2 regions of the Streptococcus sp. Marseille-Q5619 genome follow, and region 1 is predicted to be linked to the other one. Evidence: predicted binding sites of a transcription regulator. Region 1 holds the regulator's gene; the other holds the start of a gene.

The links. The regulator Rex, encoded in region 1, represses fermentation and respiration genes when NADH is low (regulators of the CRP and FNR family bind a similar motif). The targets are predictions, from matches to a motif close to TTGTGAANTANTTCACAA.
Region 2: OC530_RS00265 (formate/nitrite transporter family protein) is a predicted target of Rex. The motif match lies at 7,967-7,984, and genes of this name have one in related genera.

Annotation. Positions count from the first base shown of each region.
Region 1 is NZ_CAMPPO010000001.1:158,817-170,207, reverse strand. Features, by position in the region: gene pcrA (DNA helicase PcrA) at 191-2,482, shown strand; gene radC (DNA repair protein RadC) at 2,525-3,205, shown strand; gene OC530_RS00750 (gamma-glutamyl-gamma-aminobutyrate hydrolase family protein) at 3,202-3,891, opposite strand; gene OC530_RS00745 (redox-sensing transcriptional repressor Rex) at 3,909-4,550, opposite strand; gene OC530_RS00740 (DUF4649 family protein) at 4,633-4,848, opposite strand; gene OC530_RS00735 (DUF1831 domain-containing protein) at 4,856-5,203, opposite strand; gene OC530_RS00730 (cysteine desulfurase family protein) at 5,208-6,323, opposite strand; gene OC530_RS00725 (ribose-phosphate diphosphokinase) at 6,333-7,292, opposite strand; gene OC530_RS00720 (CYTH domain-containing protein) at 7,405-7,974, opposite strand; gene OC530_RS00715 (GTP pyrophosphokinase family protein) at 8,102-8,773, shown strand; gene OC530_RS00710 (NAD kinase) at 8,757-9,575, shown strand; gene OC530_RS00705 (RluA family pseudouridine synthase) at 9,572-10,468, shown strand; gene pta (phosphate acetyltransferase) at 10,511-11,391, shown strand, end outside.
Region 2 is NZ_CAMPPO010000001.1:53,015-64,405, reverse strand. Features, by position in the region: gene OC530_RS00295 (GbpC/Spa domain-containing protein) at 221-1,933, opposite strand; gene OC530_RS00290 (hypothetical protein) at 1,930-2,598, opposite strand; gene udk (uridine kinase) at 2,709-3,347, opposite strand; gene truB (tRNA pseudouridine(55) synthase TruB) at 3,460-4,338, opposite strand; gene OC530_RS00275 (DUF2130 domain-containing protein) at 4,350-5,624, opposite strand; gene OC530_RS00270 (O-acetylhomoserine aminocarboxypropyltransferase/cysteine synthase family protein) at 5,720-7,000, opposite strand; gene OC530_RS00265 (formate/nitrite transporter family protein) at 7,146-7,943, opposite strand; gene srtA (sortase SrtA) at 8,083-8,826, opposite strand; gene gyrA (DNA gyrase subunit A) at 8,826-11,294, opposite strand.

The sequences.
Region 1 (11,391 bases):
TTTACCTTTTTCATATTGAAGTATTGAGCTAGTTTATGAAAAAATTGAATGAAAGAGTTGAGTGTTTTAGAAACCTACAGTGTAGTATTCTAGTTTCAATCCACTATATTTTGCTACTCCCCGTAAAGTTTCTATTTTCCCTGAATTCTGATATAATAGAAATATTGACTTCAAGAGTAAGGAAGAGAAGATGAACGCATTATTAAATGGAATGAATGACCGTCAGGCTGAGGCGGTGCAAACGACAGAAGGTCCCTTGTTGATCATGGCGGGGGCTGGTTCTGGAAAGACCCGAGTTTTGACCCACCGTATCGCTTATTTGATTGATGAAAAGCTGGTCAATCCGTGGAATATCTTGGCTATTACCTTTACTAATAAGGCTGCGCGTGAGATGAAAGAGCGTGCTTATAGCCTCAATCCAGCCACTCAGGACTGTTTGATAGCGACCTTTCACTCCATGTGTGTGCGTATTCTGCGTCGCGATGCGGACCATATTGGCTACAATCGTAATTTTACTATTGTGGATCCTGGTGAACAGCGAACTCTTATGAAACGCATTCTTAAGCAGTTAAACTTGGATCCGAAAAAATGGAATGAACGGAGCATTTTAGGAACTATTTCCAATGCTAAGAATGATTTGATTGATGATGTGGCTTATGCTGCCCAAGCTGGAGATATGTACACGCAAATCGTGGCCCAGTGTTATACAGCCTATCAGAAAGAGCTTCGTCAGTCGGAGTCGGTTGACTTTGATGATTTGATTATGCTGACTCTGCGTCTCTTTGATCAAAATCCTGATGTCTTGACCTACTACCAGCAAAAATTTCAGTACATCCATGTTGATGAGTACCAAGATACCAACCACGCACAGTACCAATTGGTTAAACTCTTGGCTTCCCGTTTTAAAAATATCTGTGTGGTTGGGGATGCTGACCAGTCCATCTACGGTTGGCGTGGTGCTGACATGCAGAATATCTTGGATTTCGAGAAAGATTATCCCCAAGCCAAGGTTGTTTTGTTGGAGGAGAATTACCGTTCCACCAAAATCATTCTCCAAGCGGCCAACGAGGTCATTAAAAACAATAAAAACCGCCGTCCTAAGAATCTCTGGACTCAAAATGCTGATGGGGAGCAAATCGTTTACTATCGTGCCAATGATGAGCTGGATGAGGCTGTATTTGTAGCCAAAACCATCGATGAACTTGGTCGGAGTCAAAACTTCCTTCACAAGGATTTTGCAGTTCTCTATCGGACTAATGCCCAGTCCCGTACTATTGAGGAAGCCTTGCTTAAGTCCAATATTCCTTATACAATGGTCGGAGGAACCAAGTTCTACAGCCGTAAGGAAATCCGCGATATTATCGCTTATCTTAATCTTATTGCCAATTTGAGTGACAATATCAGTTTTGAGCGTATTATCAACGAGCCTAAACGTGGAATTGGGCCAGGTACAGTTGAGAAAATCCGTGACTTTGCGAATATGCAAGATATGTCCATGCTAGATGCTTCAGCTAATATCATGTTATCTGGTATCAAGGGTAAAGCAGTCCAGTCTATCTGGGATTTTGCCAATATGATTCTAGATTTACGAGAGCAGCTAGATCAATTAAATATTACAGAGTTGGTTGAGGCCGTCCTAGAAAAAACAGGTTACGTCGATATTCTAAATGCTCAAGCGACCTTAGAAAGCAAGGCTAGGGTTGAAAATATTGAAGAGTTCCTTTCTGTGACGAAAAACTTTGATGACATCTCTGATGGGCCAGAAGAGGAAACTGGTCTGGATAAACTGAGTCGTTTCCTAAATGATTTGGCCTTGATTGCAGACACAGATTCAGGCAGTCAGGAGACATCAGAAGTGACCTTGATGACCCTGCATGCTGCCAAAGGTCTTGAGTTTCCAGTTGTCTTTTTGATTGGGATGGAAGAAAATGTCTTTCCGCTTAGCCGTGCAGCTGAAGATCAAGATGAATTAGAAGAAGAACGCCGTCTGGCCTATGTAGGAATTACGCGTGCAGAGAAAATTCTCTATCTGACCAATGCCAACTCGCGCCTGCTTTTTGGTCGTACCAACTACAATCGTCCGACTCGTTTTATTAACGAAATCAGTTCAGACTTACTTGAGTATCAAGGGTTGGCTCGTCCAGCAAATACAAGCTTTAAAGCATCATATAGTAGTGGTGGCCTTGCCTTCGGTCAAGGTATGAGTTTGGCGCAGGCCCTCCAAGACCGTAAACGCAGTGCTGCTCCAAAAACTATCCAGTCAAGCGGTCTCCCATTTGGTCAATTTATAGCTGGCACAAAATCAGCGTCTAGCGAGGCAAATTGGTCTATTGGTGATATTGCCCTCCACAAGAAATGGGGAGAGGGAACTGTTCTGGAAGTTTCAGGTAACGGAGCTACTCAGGAATTAAAAATCAATTTCCCAGAAGTAGGTTTGAAAAAACTTTTAGCTAGTGTAGCCCCAATTGAGAAAAAAATCTAATTTTCCATCCTTCTCACGAATAATAAAGTGAGGAGGATTTTTATGTACAGTATTTCATTCCAAGAAGATTCACTATTGCCAAGAGAAAGACTAGCCAAGGAAGGAGTAGAAGCGCTCAGTAACCAAGAGTTGCTAGCTATTTTACTTAGGACAGGAACACGTCAAGCCAGCGTTTTTGAAATTGCCCAGAAAGTCTTGAACAACCTTTCAAGCCTAACGGATTTGAAAAAAATGACCCTGCAGGAATTGCAGAGTCTGTCTGGTATCGGTCGTGTTAAGGCTATAGAGTTGCAAGCTATGATTGAATTGGGGCATCGTATTCATAAACATGAGACCCTTGAAATGGAAAGTATTCTCAGCAGTCAAAAGTTGGCCAAGAAGATGCAGCAGGAATTGGGACATAAAAAACAAGAGCACCTGGTGGCGCTCTATCTCAATACTCAAAATCAAATCATCCATCAACAGACCATTTTTATCGGTTCTGCAACTCGTAGTATCGCTGAACCGCGAGAGATTCTTCACTATGCCATCAAGCATATGGCGACCTCTCTCATCTTGGTTCACAATCATCCTTCAGGAGCGGTATCGCCTAGCCGTAATGATGATCATGTCACTAAACTTGTCAAAGAAGCCTGCGACCTGATGGGGATTGTCCTCTTGGACCATTTGATTGTCTCACATTCTAATTACTTTAGTTATCGTGAAAAGACGGATTTAATCTAAAGTTCATTAACAACATAGTCAAAGAGGTTTTTATCTTTGGGACGATTTTCAAATAGAAATTCTGGGTGCCATTGGACACCGAGAAAGGGGACATCATCCGTACTCATGACAGCCTCAATGATACCATCTTTAGGATCATGAGCTGCAATCTTTAAATTTGGTGCTAAATCCTTGATGCTCTGGTGGTGGAAGGAGTTGATATGGGAAATTTCTCCATAGATTTCTCGAAGAACTGTATCAGGCTCTGTCACCAAGCGTTGAGTTGTGTACTCGGCAGAACAATCCTGCCAATGGTCTTCGATATCTTGGTACAGAGTTCCGCCCATGGCAACGTTAAAAAGCTGAGTCCCACGACAGACAGAGAAAATCGGCTTTTGCTGTTTGATAGCTTCCTTGATGAGGGCTAGTTCGAAGATATCTCTTTGAAGGTGGTAGTCATCGCTATCAATGGTTTTTGGTTCACCATAGAATTTTGGATCAACATTTTGCCCACCTGTCAAGATGAGCTTGTCAATCATACTGATATAGTGGCAGGCCATTTCTTGATCACCAATCGGTAGGATGATGGGAATCCCTCCAGCGTCTTTAACGCCTTCAACAAAGCCTTTTGCTGCGTAGCTCATCATGATGTCATCATCAGGATGAGTTTTTTCGTTTCCTGTAATCCCTATAACTGGTTTTTTCATAAAATGATTTTCGCTTTCTAATCCTCTTTTCGCATGAAATAGAGGAGGGTTTGGAGTTCACTTGTCAAATCGACATACTGAACGACCACATCTTTTGGTAAATGCAGATGAACTGGTGAAAAACTAAGAATTCCTTTTACGCCAGCATCAACCAAGAGATTAGCGACCTCTTGTGACTTGACGCTGGGAACGGTCAGGATAGCAGTCTTGACATCAGCATCCTTGATTTTATCCTTGATTTGAGAAATTCCGTAAATGGGAATCCCGTCAGGAGTTTGGGTACCGACTTCAGGATGGTCATCTAGGTCAAAGGCCATGATAATCTTCATCTTGTTACGCTCGTGGAAGCGGTAGTGGAGAAGGGCATGACCCATATTTCCAATACCTACTAGCATGACATTGGTAATGGAGTTATCATTGAGCAAATCGGCAAAAAACGTCATCAGTTTTTTGACATCATAGCCAAAACCACGACGACCTAGTTCACCAAAATAGGAAAAATCACGACGAACTGTCGCTGAATCAATACCGATAGCCTCTGCAATTTGTTTAGAGTTGGCACGTTCAATCTTTTCTGCATGAAATCTCTTAAAAATTCGATAGTAGAGAGAGAGTCTTTTCGCTGTAGCTTTTGGAATAGCAGACTGTTTATCTTTCACAAAATCACAACCTTTCTATTCTTCTATTTTATAGAAACATTGTGAAAAAATCAACAAAAACAAGAAAAAACTAAGAAAAATCTTAGTTTTGATGTAAAAATTCTGCATGTGATAGAAAACGGTAGAGGTCTCCAACCAATCCTTGGTAAACTTCCTGCCCCTCAAAAGTCAAAGAAGTCACATAAAGTGTATCTGGTAGGGTCACACATCCTGACAAAGCCAGCATGAGAGCTTCATAATCCTCATACTTGAGTGTACGCTCTACCCGATAGCTGTCCTTATAGGTCAGTTCAAACATTTTGGCTCTATCTTTCCGATTTTGTAAAGACACCACGTTCTACCAAGCTATCCATGAGGAAATAGAATTTTTCCTGATGAATGTGGTGGTCTTCTGATTTGAAAATATCAACTAGACGTAGCCCAAACTTGTCAGTGATATTGATTTTAGCACCTGTAAGTTCCTTGTTAATGATGATTTTGAGTTGGAAGCCTTCACCGCTGTTTGGCACTTTTTCAAGTAGGCGAGTCAATTCATAGTTACCAACCTTAGTCTCAAAAAAGGTGTTGTCCTTAAGGGTGAATTTTTTAACAGAAGGGCTAAGAGTGTAGTCGTAACGACAATTTTTTAACTGAATGGTTTTTTCAAATGCCATATGGCTAACCTCCGATAATTTCTTTTAAGGTCTTTGCGAGGGTATGTAGGTCTTCAACAGTATTTTCTGGCGAGAGACTGATACGAACGGATTCCTTCAAGCGTTCTGAATTTGCCCCGTACATGGCTTCAAGAACATGGCTGGATTGGACAATGCCTGCCGTACAGGCTGAGCCAGTAGAGATTGAAATTCCAGCCAAATCTAGCCGAAGGAGTAAGAGGTCGTTTTTCTGACCAGGAAATCCAATATTGAGAACATAAGGGAGATGATGTTGTCCTCTATTCACGTAATACTGAATTCCTTCTAGCTCTGCAAGAAAGGCAGTTTCTAGATTTTGTACATGTTGGAAATGTTCTTCCTGTTTTTCTAGGTCTTCTTTTAGGGCTGCAACCATACCCACGATGGCAGCTAGATTTTCAGTTCCGGCTCGTTTTTTCTGTTCTTGGTCTCCGCCATGAAGATAGGAATCAAAATCCATGCTAGATGCGTAGAGAAAACCGATTCCCTTAGGACCATGGAACTTGTGGGCAGAAGCAGTGAGAAAATCAATGCCCAATTCTTCTGGGTGTATAGGGATTTTACCAATAGCCTGAACTGCATCGACATGATAGGCGGCTGGGTGTTGCTTGAGTATTTGGCCAATTTCAGCAATGGGCAGTAGGTTTCCAGTCTCATTATTGGCAAACATGGTAGAAACCAAAATCGTATCGTCACGTAAGGCCTCTTGAATTTGCTGGGCGGTGATTTCTTGATTTTCTGGCTGGATAATGGTTGCTTCAAACCCAAAGTGTTGAACCAAGTAATCAATTGTTTCAAGGACAGCATGGTGCTCAATAGCAGTTGTGATAATATGTTTTCCTTGTTCTTGGTGACGAAGGCAGTAACCAATGATAGCAGTATTGTTGCCTTCTGTCCCACCAGAAGTGAAAAAGATATGTTGAGGTTTTGTCCCCAGTAACTGAGCTAGTTCCTGACGGGCTTCTCGTAAGAGTTTACCAGCTTGACGACCATGACCATGAATACTAGAAGGGTTGCCGTAGGTTTCTTGCATCACCTTGGTCATAGCTGAAATAGCAACTGCTGACATAGGAGTTGTCGCAGCATTGTCCAAATAAATCAAAGAATCACCTTATTTCTTTTTGTTGTAGGCAAAGAGTGGGCTGACTGGTTTTCTTTCGTGGATACGGACGATGGCGTCACCAATTAACTCACTAGCAGTGATGTAGCATACGTTTTTAGGAGTTTTTTCTTTTGTTGCTACTGAATCAGTCACAAGAATTTCTTTAATCTTAGTATTGTCAAGAAGTTCAGCAGCTCCCTCGACGAAGAGACCGTGGCTAGAAACAGCATAAATTTCTGTAGCCCCTTCACGTTCAACGATTTTAGCAGCTTCAGAGAAGGTGCGTCCTGTATTTAAAATATCGTCAATCAAGATGGCTTTCTTACCTTCAACATCACCAATGATATAACCTTCGTTGCGAGTTGCATCGTCTTGAGGATAGTCGATAATGGCGATAGGAGCATCAAGATATTCAGCCAAGCTACGCGCACGTTTGACACCTGAATTTTTAGGGCTAACGACAACAACATCTGAACCGAGTAGTCCCTTATCGCAGTAATGTTTTGCAAATAGGGGAACAGTGAAAAGATTATCCACTGGAATATCAAAGAAACCTTGAACCTGAACGGCATGCAAATCAAGAGTCAGGATACGGTCAACACCAGCCTTAACCAGCATATTGGCAACTAGTTTAGCTGTAAGTGGCTCACGAGGACAAGCAATGCGGTCTTGACGTGCATAGCCAAAATATGGAAGGACAACGTTGATACTGTGGGCACTTGCGCGCACACAAGCGTCGACCATGATCAACAATTCCATTAGGTGGTTGTTAACAGGGAAACTTGTTGATTGGATGATGTAAACATCATAACCACGGACACTTTCTTCGATATTCACTTGGATTTCTCCGTCTGAAAATTGACGTGACGATAGTTTTCCAAGTGGGACACCAACAGCTTGAGCAATTTTCTGTGCAATCTCTTGGTTAGAGTTGAGTGCGAAAAGTTTCATGTTTTTTCTATCTGACATTATAGACCGTCCTCTGTAAACTTTTTAAATCCTAGTGATATTTGCCTTACCTATATGAACTGGGATTTGTGTATTTTTATCTTTTCTATTTTACCAAAAAATGGAGATTATTTCAGCTATTTTTCATACTTTTGACAAATCGAACCAATTTTGAAGGAGCTTTTTGATAAGAAATCTGATTTTCCTCTAAAAATTTTTGGAAATCTTGTTTGCCTTGCTCGTGATTTTCCACTTCAAGCTCCAATTCGTAATCCGTCATATCAAAGTATTGACTTTCATCCAGAGCCATGAGACCGATAGCTGTTTGCATTTCATAGCGAAGTGTTGTTAGACAACCAAGTACCTGCCAGTTCTTGCTTTGGATGCCATGTTTCGCCAATTCATCCAGTACTAGCCCTTGAGGAAGTTCTTCCTTAGACAGATAGTTTTCAGCATCTTTTAGTTGCAATTTTTGGTTGTATTCCATGTTTCCAACACTCTGCGGGACTTTGAGTGTCAATTCTGCCCAGTCTTCAAAGGTTCGAATGCGCATAGCAATTTTCTTTTCTCGCAGTTCAAAATCAGGTGTGTCCATGTAGTGGTTTTTTTGAAGAACAGGAGTGACGTCTGTGAACTGGTCTTTTAGACGATTGTATTCATCTTTTTTCAATAGTGTTTTCAATTCAATTTCTAAATGTTTCATTTTTCTTACCTTTTCTTTATCGTTGAAAGCGGATTATGGTATAATAAGCATTGTATTTATTGTATATGAATCTGGAGAAAAAATCAAAGATATTTTTGAAGGATAATATGAGAACAAGGGAGAATATATGACCTTAGAATGGGAAGAATTTCTAGATCCTTACATTCAAGCTGTTGGTGAGTTAAAGATTAAACTTCGTGGTATTCGTAAGCAATATCGTAAGCAAAATAAGCATTCTCCGATTGAGTTTGTGACTGGTCGAGTTAAGCCAATTGAGAGTATCAAAGAAAAAATGGCTCGTCGTGGCATTACTTATGCGACCTTGGAACACGATTTGCAGGATATTGCTGGTTTGCGTGTGATGGTTCAGTTTGTAGATGACGTTAAGGAAGTAGTGGAGATTTTGCGCAAACGTCAGGATATGCAGATCATACAGGAGCGAGATTACATTACTCATCGAAAAGCATCAGGCTACCGTTCCTATCACGTGGTAGTAGAATATACGGTTGATACCATCAATGGAGCCAAGACCATTTTGGCGGAAATTCAAATTCGTACCTTGGCCATGAATTTTTGGGCAACGATAGAACATTCTCTCAACTACAAGTACCAAGGGGATTTCCCAGATGAGATTAAGAAGCGACTGGAAATTACAGCTAGAATCGCCCATCAATTGGATGAAGAAATGGGTGAAATTCGTGATGACATCCAGGAAGCCCAGGCTCTTTTTGATCCCTTGAGTAGAAAATTAAATGACGGTGTAGGAAATAGTGACGATACAGATGAAGAATACAGGTAAACGAATTGACTTGATAGCCAATAGAAAACCGCAGAGTCAAAGGGTTTTGTATGAATTGCGAGATCGTTTGAAGAGAAATCAGTTTATACTCAATGATAGTAGTCCGGACATTGTCATTTCCATTGGTGGAGATGGCATGCTCTTGTCGGCCTTTCATAAGTATGAAGACCAACTTGATAAGGTACGCTTCATCGGTCTTCATACAGGACATCTGGGCTTTTATACCGATTATCGTGATTTTGAGTTGGATAAGTTAATGACCAATTTGCAGCTAGATACCGGAGCAAGGGTTTCTTACCCTGTTCTAAATGTGAAGGTTTTTCTTGGAAATGGAGAGGTCAAGATTTTTCGTGCCCTCAACGAAGCCAGCATCCGCAGGTCTGATCGAACCATGGTGGCAGATATTGTCATCAATGGTGTTCCCTTTGAACGTTTTCGCGGAGATGGCTTAACAGTTTCGACACCGACTGGTAGCACTGCCTATAACAAGTCTCTTGGTGGTGCTGTTTTACACCCTACCATTGAAGCTTTGCAATTAACGGAAATTGCCAGCCTTAATAATCGTGTCTATCGAACTCTGGGCTCTTCCATTATTGTGCCTAAGAAGGATAAGATTGAACTCATTCCAACAAGAAATGATTACCACACCATTTCGGTTGACAATAGTGTCTATTCTTTTCGTAGTATCGAGCGAATCGAGTATCAAATTGATCATCATAAGATTCACTTTGTCGCGACTCCTAGCCATACCAGCTTCTGGAACCGCGTTAAAGATGCCTTTATCGGCGAGGTGGACGAATGAGGTTTGAATTTATCGCAGATGAGCATGTCAAGGTTAAGACCTTCTTAAAAAAGCACGAGGTTTCTAAGGGACTTTTGGCCAAGATTAAGTTTCGAGGTGGAGCTATTCTAGTCAATGACCAACCGCAAAATGCAACTTATCTATTGGACATTGGAGACCGCGTTACCATTGATATTCCTGCTGAGGAAGGTTTTGAAACTCTAGAAGCTATCGAGCGCCCACTGGATATTCTCTATGAGGATGACCATTTTCTAGTCTTGAATAAATCCTATGGAGTTGCTTCTATTCCTAGTGTTAACCACTCCAATACCATTGCCAATTTTATCAAGGGTTACTACGTCAAGCAAAATTATGAAAATCAGCAGGTTCACATTGTAACCAGGCTTGATAGAGATACTTCTGGCTTGATGCTCTTTGCCAAGCACGGCTATGCCCATGCACGATTAGACAAGCAGTTGCAGAAGAAGTCCATTGAAAAACGCTACTTTGCTCTGGTTAAAGGAGATGGATATTTAGAGCCTGAAGGAGAAATTATTGCTCCGATTGCGCGTGATGAAGACTCTATTATCACTAGAAGAGTAGCTAAAGGTGGGAAGTACGCCCATACTTCCTACAAGATTGTCGCTTCTTATGGAAATATCCACTTGGTCGACATTCGCCTGCATACTGGACGTACCCACCAAATCCGAGTCCATTTTTCTCATATTGGTTTCCCTTTGTTGGGCGATGATTTGTACGGAGGTAGTCTGGACGACGGCATTCAACGTCAGGCCCTGCATTGCCATTACCTATCCTTTTATCATCCATTTTTAGAGCAAGACTTGCAGGTATCAAGTCTCTTGCCGGATGATTTCAGTAACCTTATTAAACAGTTATCAACTAATACTCAATAAAATATATTAGAGTATAATTTATTATTTTAAAGGAGAAAACTCATGGAAGTTTTTGAAAGTCTAAGAGCCAACCTAGTTGGTAAAAATGTCCGCATCGTTCTACCTGAAGGAAAAGAACCTCGTATTCTTCAAGCTACGAAACGCTTGGTAAAAGAAACAGATGTTATTCCAGTCTTGCTTGGTAAACCAGAAAAAATTAAAATTTACCTTGAAATTGAAGGGATTCACGAGGGTTATGAAGTCATCGATCCTGACCACTACGCTAAGTTTGACGAAATGGTTGCTGCGCTCGTTGAACGTCGAAACGGTAAGATATCAGAAGAAGAAGCTACTAGACTCTTACGTGAAGACGTTAACTACTTTGGTGTAATGCTAGTATATATGGGCTTGGTTGACGGTATGGTTTCAGGTGCACTTCACTCAACTGCTGCAACAGTTCGTCCAGCCCTTCAAATCATTAAAACTCGTCCTAATGTTACTCGTACTTCAGGTGCCTTCCTAATGACTCGTGGTTCAGAACGTTACCTATTTGGTGACTGTGCTATCAATATCAATCCTGATGCAGATGCCTTGGCTGAAATTGCGATTAATTCAGCAATCACTGCGAAAATGTTTGGTATAGAACCAAAAATTGCTATGTTGAGCTATTCAAGTAAAGGTTCTGGTTTTGGTGATAACGTTGATAAGGTAGTAGCAGCTACACAACGTGCGCACGAACTACGCCCAGATCTTGAAATAGATGGGGAATTGCAATTTGACGCTGCCTTCCACCCTGAAACGGCAGCTTTAAAAGCTCCAGGAAGTAAAGTTGCTGGACAAGCAACTGTATTTATTTTCCCAAGTATCGAAGCTGGAAATATCGGTTACAAGATTGCAGAACGTCTCGGTGGTTTCTCAGCTGTGGGACCTGTTTTACAAGGTTT
Region 2 (11,391 bases), 110 kb from region 1:
CTTGCTCTTTCATGGGTATTATTATACCAAAAATATGCCTAAAAATCTCCATTTATGTACCATGTATGAAGGAAAAATAGATAATAGGTTTACAACAAATATCTGACAGCTTATGGCATAAGAAAACGAGTATCTTCAATTACGGAAATACTCGTTTTTTTGATATTTTAAAAGTGAACTTTTGCCTTCTGCTTAAATCTTTTCGACAAAACCTTGATAACTATTTGTTACTTTCATCTTTACGTTTAGTAAACACAAAGAATGATGCTAAAGTTGTTAATAACCCAACCACAGTCATACTCATGTCCGACGCACTCCCCGTACGTGGCAATGTTGGTTTTTCCTCTTTTGGTGGCTCAACTAGTTTCGTTGGTATCTCCTCTTTTGGTGTCTCAACTTGTTTTGTTGGTTTCTCCACTTTTGGCGGTTCCACTGGTTTTACTGGTTTCTCCACTTTTGGTGGTTCAACAGGTTTTACTGGTTTCTCCACTTTTGGTGGTTCAACAGGTTTTACTGGTTTCTCCACTTTTGGTGGCTCCACTGGTCTCGTTGGTGGCGTTGGTTCTTTCAAGTCAGGCTTAACCGGTGGGGTTGGAGCTTTTGGTTCTTTCAAGTCAGGTTTCACTGGTTTTTCTTTATCGAACTTATTTGGTTCTTTTGGAGCAACTCCTAATGGTGTTGGTTCTTTAAGTTCTGGTTGTTTTGGTTCAACTGGTTTCGTTGGTGGCGTTGGTGTTTCAATCAATTCTAGTTTCGGTTTCACATCAATATATTCGTCAACGATAGCCGTGTTGATTCCGAATAATTGAGTGAATGGGACGGTTGCACCAAATTCCAAATAGAAGCCATCTTCTGACACTTTTATAACACCTGCACCTTTGTATTTGTAAGGTGATTCTTGGTTATCCCATACCGGGTTTCCACTGTTAATTTCATCTAATGTTTTATCGGCATAAAATCCATCATCATGTTTATAGACAAAAGATTCATTCAATTTGATAAATGAAGCATTATGAATAGCATACACAATTTCACGATAGGTACTAGGCCATGTATTCACATTGGATCCATATTTGTTAGTCATATAATCTTTGACTTTTTTGAAACCATCTTTTTTGTACTCTTCTTCATCTTTTACGTATGCTGTTTTCAATTCTGCTTTTTTTGTATTCCACTCTTGACGTTTAGCAGGGTCACTCAATAATCCGCCGGGTTTTGATGCTGTTTCGAGGTCTACGTTATACAGTTTCTTAAATTCGTCATTTAAGTATTCGTCATAAACTCCTGATTTCCCATAGAATTCCTTAAACATATCCTTATTGTCTGCGAAATAATACGAATTGTCACTATAACCATGCCATCCTGTATTCATAGAACTCACTGCAAACATAACTGGTTTTTCTTTTGTTGGAATCACTTTCGTTCCATCTTCAAGATATAGAGTTGGTTTCATACGAACTCTTGTACTATATCCATGTTTTCTGAAATCACCATAGATTGATACTGAAATAGTTGGATCGTAGGCAGGAGAAATTTGCATTGTATCAACAGAACTACCAGTCTCTAAGACAGTGTATTCATAATCAATACGTGTGACTTTTTTCTTATCGTATGTGGTGTTCTCTAAGTTTGTGTAAGTCACGGTAAACGGTCTATCTTTTTTGGCAATGACAGGATATGTGGTGATATGTGGGTCTTTGCCGTATTCTCGATAACCTGTTACTGTTTCATCCCATCGTTTGATGATCTTATCTGTCAAATTATTTTTGGCTAATGCTTCATCTGATAATTGGTCGCTACTCAACTTTTTATGATTTAGTTTCCAAAAACTTCCGTCTTTCTGAGTATATTTCAACATTGCTAAAGCACCAGTATCACCAGTATCTTTAACTTCTATGCTGATTTTAGCATTTGGTTCTTTAACGAAAATCAAATAGTTTTTTCTTCGCTTGCAAAACGACCTGGTTTCTTCGATTCTTCTTCGAATTTTTTCAATTTTTCGTTATATTCTGCTCTACGTTTATCGTTTTCAATTTTATCAGCAGCTTCATTAGATTTAACTTGTTTATTGTATTCTGCAAGTTTTGTATTGTATGTTGCAAGTTTAGCGTCATAATCAGCTTTGGCCATATTATAGTCAGTTTGAGCTTTGTCATAGGCCGCTTTATCTTTTTCATATTGTGCTTTTTTAGCATCCCACTCAGCTTTAAGTTTTTCGTATTCAGCTTTTACCCTGTCCGCCTCAGCTTTTTGTTTATTGTATTCCGAAAGGTCACTTTCGTATTTTGTAAGTGTCTCTTTGTTTGCAACTAACGCTTTGTCATATTCATCCTTCGCCTTATCGTACTCAGCCTTGTCCGCTTCATATTTAGCCACACTTTCATTGTAGGCTTTAAGTTCTGCTTCATATGCTTTCTTATCTAATTCATATTTTGTTGTTTCTGCCTTATACGTAGTTAAATCCTTGCCATAACTATCAAACTCGTTTTGTTGAATGTTTGAAGATTGGTCAGAAGCTTCAACTGTATGCACCCCAAATAAGATAGCAGAAGTTAAGCATGCGCTTGCTAATCCAAATTTTACTGAGTTTTTGTTCATATTACTCACTCTTTCTTAGAACGATTTAGAGAAAACTTAGTTTCTTTTGATTATTTATATTCCAAACTTAATACATATACAATAAATTTACTTAAATCTAATTCATCTGTTTATTTGCTGTTTCGAGCTTCTTCCAAAATCTTAGCAATCTTGGTCGTCAACAGGTCAATAGCAACTGTATTGCTGACTCCCTCAGGAATGACAATATCAGCATAACGCTTGGTTGGCTCGATAAACTGGTGGTACATTGGTTTAACCACACCTAAGTACTGGTCAATAACGCTATCAAGACTACGGCCACGCTCCTCCATATCGCGCTTGATACGACGAATAATGCGCACATCATCATCCGTATCCACAAAAATCTTGATGTCCATCAAATCGCGCAGGCGCTTGTCCTCCAAGACCAAAATCCCCTCAACGATAAAGACATCTTGAGGCTCTTGACGATAGGTCTTGCTACTTCGTGTATGCTCTGTATAGTCATAAGTCGGGATGTCCACCGGACGCCCTGCCAACAATTCTTTAATCTGCTCGATCATCAAATCTGTATCAAAGGCAAAAGGATGGTCATAGTTGGTTTTGACACGCTCTTCAAAGGTCAAATGAGACTGATCCTTGTAGTATGAATCATGCTCAATCATGGAAATCTTTTCATCAGGAAAATGCGATAAAATGGCTCTTGAAACACTGGTCTTACCACCGCCAGAACCACCTGTCACTCCGATAATGATTGGTCTATTTTGCATGCTATCCTCCGTTTTTTTATCCGTCGTCTATTCTATCACATTTTTTACAAAATTTATAGTCTGATTTTGGATAGTCTAAGGGAAACATTTCCAATCCCTACACCCAGTTAGACTAGCTAAAAACCTTCCTTGGTTTGTAGAGATTGCCTCGTTTTTCTAGAATGGCTAACAATTTATCATCTTCAAAGGCAGCCAGTTCTTTGTCCGTTTGGTCTAGCTCAATAAAACGACCAAAGCGAACTTCCGTAGCCTCTTCTGGACTTAGGAAAACTTTGACAAGGTCACCTGTCCCAATCTCTAAAGGATGGAGAAAATCCAGCTGACCAGCCTCCACTTTTGCAGCAATTTCTTCCAAGCTAAGAGCATCTTCTAGCTGCAAACCGGCTGCACTAGTCCGTGTCAGATGTGACATATGAGCCGCATAACCAAGCTTTTCACCTAAATCAACTGACAAGGTACGAATATAAGTTCCCTTGCTACATTTTACACGAAAAGTAAAGCGTGCAAGATGACCCTCATAAGAAATCGGACTTGTTCGCTCAAATTGATAAATGGTCACCTGACGTTCTGGACGCTCCACTTCCTGACCAGCACGCGCATACTCATAGAGCTTACGACCATTGACCTTAACCGCTGAGTACATAGGTGGAATCTGAGTAATAGGCCCAGTCAGATTCGTAATCGCTTCATCCACAAGCTTTTCATCCAAGTGCGATAAAACAGGTGTCTCTACGACCACTTCCCCACTGACATCCTCAGTCGTCGTGGAATAACCCAGAGTGATTTCCCCCTCATAGACCTTTCCCTCATCCTGCATAAACTCGACCATTCGTGTCGCCTTGCCAACCGCAATCGGCAAAACACCCACCACATCCGGATCCAAGGTTCCACCATGACCAATTTTCTTGGTTCCCAAAATCTTACGCAGTTTAAAAACCGCATCATGCGAGGTCATGCCCGCTTCTTTTTTTAAGTTGATAATACCGTTCATATCTTGTTTTCTCACTCCCCCTTCAGCGCTTCAAATTTCGCTTTCATGGTTGGATTTTTCCGGGTCAATTTTTTGACGGAAACATCTTCCAATTTATTGTTTGCGAGTCGAAGTTGGTTTTCAGATGTGGTTAGGAATTTCTTGACCTCTTCCATGCGTTTGATGGCCTTGTCGATTTCATCGATAGCTTTACCAAAGTTGGTCGAAGCTGAATTATAGTTCTTAGCAAAGGCCTGTTTAAAGGCATCCAAGTCTTCTTCAAAATGTGTAATATCGATATTTTGCTCCCGAACCAAGGCCAACTCCTGCTTATATTTTAGAGAATTAAGCGCCGCATTACGCAAAAGCCCAATCAATTGGATAAAGAATTGAGGACGAACCACATACATCTTTTCATACTCATGACTGACATCCACGATACCCGTGTTAAAGTAGTCATTATCGGCCTCAAGCATGGTCACCAAAACGGCATACTCACAGTTCTTCTCCCGACGATCCTTGTCCAATTCCTTATAAAAATCTGCATTCTTGTGCTTCTTCTCTGTTCCATCCGCTTCATTTTTCATCTCAAACATAATGGAAATGATTTCGACTCCATTTTCATCACACTCACGGAAGATAAAGTCCCCCTTAGACCCACGCGCAGAAACCTTGTTATCCTTCTCAAAGTAGGCATTTGGAAAGGCAAAGCTGCGAACCTTGTTAAACTCACTCTCTGCATAGTGTTCCAAACTTTCCCCGATGGCTTTTGTAGATTGTTGAGCCTTAAAATTCTTATAAAACTCGACTTGTTCACTAGCTGCTTTAAGCTGGGCTTCATAGTTTTGCTTAACTGAAGCAAGAGAAAGCTCGTTTTCTTTTTCTTGTAAAAGAAGCTGGTTTTTAACCTGATTCCGTTCTTTTTCTAGGTCAGAAAGGGTCTTTTGCAGTTGATTTTCATGCTCCAAACGCAAAGTGGCCAATTGGTTCTCCAAAGCCTGTACTTCCTTGTCCTTAGCCAATAAGGCCTGATGGCTTGTCTGTTCAACTTCTTTCTTGGCCAATTCTTTTTCTGTATCAAAGTTTTGAATTTGACTCTGCAATTGAGCGATTTCTTGGTCTTTTTGAGCTAGTTTAGACTGTTGTTCATTCATGGACTTTTGCTCAGCCAAGGCCAGTTCCTGCTTCATCCGATCGTGCAATTCCTTATCAAACTCTGCTGTTCTCACTTGAGACAAAAGTTCAGCATACTGACTTTCATTTACTGTAAAGACTTCCCCACAGTTGGGACATTTGATTTCGTTCATATCGTTCCTCTTTCTAGACTTCTTTATCCATTATATCATGCCTGAGGAAAAATCAAAAACAGCGAGTCGAAACCCACTGTTTATCTTTTTTTACTTTAAATTTTTTCCAAGGCCAAGCGCAAGTCTTCAATCAAATCATCTACATTTTCAAGACCGATTGACAAACGAATTTGGTTTGGTGTGACACCTGCTGCTTCCAGGTCTTTTTCTGACAATTGACCATGAGTGGTTGTTGCTGGATGAACAACCAGAGACTTGGCATCCGCTACGTTCGCAAGATCAGAGAAGATTTCCAAATTATCAATTACCTTGCGTGCTTCTGCCTCCCCACCTTTGACATGGAAGGTAAAGATTGAGCCCACACCTTTTGGCAAGTATTTCTCAGCCAAGGCATGGTAAGGACTATCTGCCAATTTTGGATAGTTAACTTTTTCTACCTTAGGATGGTTGACAAGGAAATCAACAATTTTCTCAGCATTTTGTACATGACGTTCCACACGAAGAGAAAGGGTTTCCAGTCCTTGAAGCAAGAGGAAGGCATTAAATGGCGACAAGGCTGCACCTGTATCACGAAGCAATTGAACACGAACAGCGATAATAAAGGCTGCTGCCCCCACATCACGAGTATAGCTCAAATTGTGGTAGCTTGGGTCTTCCTCAACAAATTGAGGGAATTTTCCTGAAGCCGCCCAGTCAAAACGACCGCTATCAACAATCACTCCACCAATAGTCGTACCATGCCCACCGATAAACTTAGTCGCAGAGTGAATGGCAATATCTACACCGTGAGAAAAGACATTAATCAAGTAAGGTGTGGCAAAGGTATTATCCGAAACGAGTGGAATCTGGTATTTATGCGCAATCTCTGCCAATTTTTCCAAATCTGGAATATTAATCAAGGGGTTACCCAAGGTTTCAATCAGAACAAGCTTGGTATTGTCATTAATAGCTGCTTCCACTTCCTCCAAATTATCAACATCAACAAAGGTTGTTGTGATACCATAACGAGGAAGGGTTTCTTTTAAGAGATTGAAAGTTCCACCGTAAATAGTTGAGGCCGCTACAACATGGTCACCCGCATGGGCAAGAGCCAAAATCGTATAAGTCACTGCAGCCATACCTGACGCTGTTGCAAGAGCTCCAACACCACCTTCAAGGGCAGCAATTCTTTCTTCAAAGGCAGCTGTTGTAGGGTTGGTGATACGAGTATAAATGTTCCCTGGTTTTCTCAAGGCAAAAAGATCTGCACCTTCCTGCGTGTCATCAAAAACAAAAGATGTTGTTTGATAAATCGGCACTGCACGAGACTTGGTAGCTGGATCCACAACTTGACCAGCATGCAGTTGCAAGGTTTCAAATTTAAAATCACGAGTCATAAGGCGACCTCCATATAGTTTCATTAAGGATATTGTAGCACTATCGACCTATCTTGACTAATACCTCTTTTTTATATTTTGATATAAGAAGTGGCTATTACTTCTTACGAAACAAAAAAAGCACGAATCAATCGTGCTCATTTTCTTAATCTACATAAGTATCTTCATTTTTATTGAGGAAGGCATATGGAAGACCCATCAAAAGACCTCCACCAATCAAGTTTCCAACGAAGGTTACACCCCAGTGACGAAGCATATTTCCAACACCGAAGTTAGCAATTGAATCCGCAGCAACACTGAATTTCACAATCGCGAAAGAAGCAAAGTTCGCCGCAATGTGCTCGTTTGTTAAGAATACAAACATGTAAATCGCTGACAACACAAGCCAAAGTTTGGCACCACCATCTTTGACCAAAACAAATGAAAGAATCGCAATATTTACGAAAATATTTGCCAAAATCGCCTCAAGCAAGATTAATTCATTTGAACGGCCCAACTTCATCTCAACAACCCCTGAGATGAAACTATCGTGTGTCAGATGTGCATAGGCTGCCGAATGAGCAAAGCCCCAACCTGCTATCAAAGCCCCGATAAGGTTGAAGAAGGTACAGTAAAATAAAATCTCAGCTGTTTTTCTCCAAGAGATTTTTTTCAAGAAACTACCTGCAGTCAAGAACATCATGTTTGATGTTACCAACTCGGCATTCAAGAAAACAATGTAGGCCAAGCCCCAAGCGAAGACAAATGGGAAGAGGAAACGTCCACTACCTGGTGCGATTTTATTAATCAAGTCAGCCCCAACTGCACCTGCAGCAGTACTGAAGGTTAAAAATGCACCTGCGAACATAGAACGAATAGCATACTTAAATTTGCTTTGGCTATAAAGACTTTCTTTCTTCTTGCAAGCAAATTCAATCTTTGAGATAAATTCTGAAGAAACCATTATAAACTCCTAAATCTTTTTTCTTGATAATTATATCACAAACTTTAGATTTTAGGAAGCGTTTTCTGTATTTCATAAAAGTTTATTTTTATGAAAATCTAAAAAAAATCAGTGAAATTCTGGATTTCACTGATTTGTATTAATAAAATTGTTTATACGGTTGATTGAAAGCTGTTAGGATTTCATCAGATGTTTGTGAATAATCTTTTGTTTCTTTCAAATCACCTTTTACAATAATACGTTCTGTAGCAGCAAGGTCTTCACAGGTTACTAATGTGATTTCATTGACCCCATCTCTATCATCAACCTCATCAACACGATCCGGTGTCACACGTTTGACTTCACGGATTTCATAGGTATAAACTTTATTTTTATCAGTTAGATAAATTTTCATACCATTTTTAGCATTATCTAAAGGAGAAAATAACATTTTATTAGCATTATCAACACCAAAGATATGGTGACTAGCTAGTGAATAATTTCCTTCTCCCATTACTTGCTCGCGTTTCATTGTACCAGCACCATAGAAGAGATTAACATTATCAAGTCCTTTAAAAATCGGCAAATTCATTTCCAATTCAGGAATTGCAATTCCCCCAATAACTGGTAATTTTTGAGCATCCCATTGAGAAGCTAGAACAGCTTCCGAAGAAATCGCTTTGACCGAATCAAAATCAAAATTTCCTTCTGTATCCTGATTTTCTTCTATTTTTTCTTTTGATACCTGGCTAACTTGATACTTATTGGTATTCCAGACCATGAAAATATTTCGAATTTGCGCATTAAAAATCAAAGCCAGTGACAGTACTATCAGAAATCCTGCTAGGATATTTGTCAGCAGATTTTTTCGCTTGTTTTTCTTTTTATTATTTTTTTGAGACATTATGCTTCACCTTCTGTTTCATTTTCTGTCCCAACTTCTTCTTTTTCTGCCGCTGCAACCGTTGTGAAGGTCACTATCTGAGCATCTTGATCCAGGCGCATTACTTTAACTCCCATAGTTGCGCGTCCTGTTTGTGAAATATTGGCAAGATTGGTTCGAATCATGACACCTGTATCAGTGATAATCATCAAATCTTCATCGCCTTTAACGGTCATAAGACCAGCCAGTAAGCCATTTTTTTCGGTAATTTTAGCTGTCTGCATTCCCTTACCACCACGACCTTTAGTTGGATATTCGGTCGCAACTGTGCGCTTACCATACCCCTTTTCTGTGATGATAAGAACCTCGTCTTGATCTGTAATCACACTAGCACCAACTACTGTGTCTCCCTCACGGAGATTCACACCTTTCACACCTGTGGCGATACGACTCATGCCGCGAACGGCTGATTGATTAAAGCGAACTGCATAACCAAACTTGGTACCAATAATAATATCCGTATCTTCTTCCGTCAACAAGACATTAATTAGCTCATCTTCATCCTTTAGATTCAGTGCTTTGAGACCATTTTGACGAATGTTAGCAAATTCCTTAACACTGGTTCTCTTCACAATACCATAACGAGTTGTGAAGAAGAGGTAAGCATCATCACTGCGTTCAGACTCAACATTGATAATCGTCTGAATATTTTCGTCTTCATCCAATTTCAAGAGATTAACTACTGGTAGTCCTTTGGCCGTCCGACCATACTCAGGAATTTCATAACCTTTCAGACGATAGACACGTCCTTTATTTGTAAAGAAGAGTAGGTGATCATGGGTGCTAGTTGACACTAACTCACGAACAAAGTCGTCATCTTTCACTCCCGTTCCTTGGACACCACGACCCCCACGTTTTTGAGCAGTGAACTCGTCCTGATCCAAACGTTTAATGTATCCTTTGTTAGAAAGGGTAATCAAGACATCCGATTCTTCAATCAAATCTTCATCTTCAAGACTCAAGACTTCACCAACCATCAATTCAGTACGACGTTGGTCACCAAACTTACGCTTGACTTCGTCTAATTCATCTTTAATGATTTGAGAAACACGTTCCGGCTTAGCTAGAATATCTGCTAAATCTGCAATCAGAGCCAAGAGGTCATCATACTCGGACTGAATCTTATCACGTTCCAAACCTGTCAAACGACGAAGGCGCATATCAAGGATGGCTTGACTTTGACGTTCAGAAAGCTTAAACTTGCTCATCAACTCAGCTTGTGCTTCCGCATCCGTTTCACTAGCACGGATGATACGAATCACTTCATCGATATGGTCTAGTGCAATTAAGAGACCTTCTAAGATATGAGCGCGCGCTTCCGCTTTTTCCTTATCAAAACGAGTACGACGAACAACCACTTCTTTTTGGTGCTCGATATAAGCATACAAAATCTGACGAAGGGATAAAATCTTCGGTACACCATTTTGGATAGCCAGCATATTAAAACCAAAATTGGTTTGCATTTGGGTCATCTTGAAAAGATTATTGAGGATAACATTGGCTGAGGCATCACGCTTAACTTCGATAACAAATCGAACACCTTCACGGTTTGACTCATCACGTACTGCTGTGATCCCCTCAATGCGTTTTTCCTGAACCAAACGAACAATATGCTCATGCACCTTGGTTTTGTTGACCATATAAGGAAATTCTGTTACAACAATGCGCTCACGGCCAGTCTTAGTTTCTTCGATTTCAGTACGAGAACGAAGAACAATAGAACCTTTACCTGTTTCATAAGCCTTATGGATACCTGATTTCCCCATGACAAGGGCACCTGTTGGAAAATCTGGACCAGGCAAGACTTCCATCAAGTCCTTGGTAGTCACTTCAGGATTGTCCATGACGAGCTTGACTGCATCAATGGTCTCACCTAGATTGTGAGGAGGAATGTTGGTAGCCATCCCAACGGCAATACCAGTTGCTCCATTGACCAAAAGGTTTGGAAAACGTGCAGGCAAGACCAAGGGTTCCCGTTCATTGGCATCATAGTTATCGACGAAATCAACCGTATTCTTATTGATATCTCGAAGCATTTCTAGAGCAATCTTGCTCATACGTGCCTCAGTATAACGCTGGGCGGCAGCACCATCTCCATCCATGGAACCAAAGTTTCCATGCCCATCTACAAGCATGTAACGGTAGCTCCACCATTGAGCCATACGGACCATGGCTTCATAAATAGAGGAATCCCCGTGTGGGTGATATTTACCCATGACATCCCCTGTAATACGAGCAGATTTTTTATGAGGTTTGTCTGGAGTAACACCCAATTCATTCATTCCGTAGAGAATGCGACGGTGAACAGGTTTCAAGCCATCTCGAACATCAGGAAGAGCCCGGGCTACGATAACACTCATGGCGTAATCGATAAAGCTCGTCTTCATCTCCTTTGTCAGATTGACATTCACTAAATTTTTATCCTGCATTAATAAATGCCTCATTTCACAATTAGTAAGTAACAACATTATACCATAAATTCCCATCTATTTCAGCCTCTAAACCACTAAAACGTTTACATTGAGA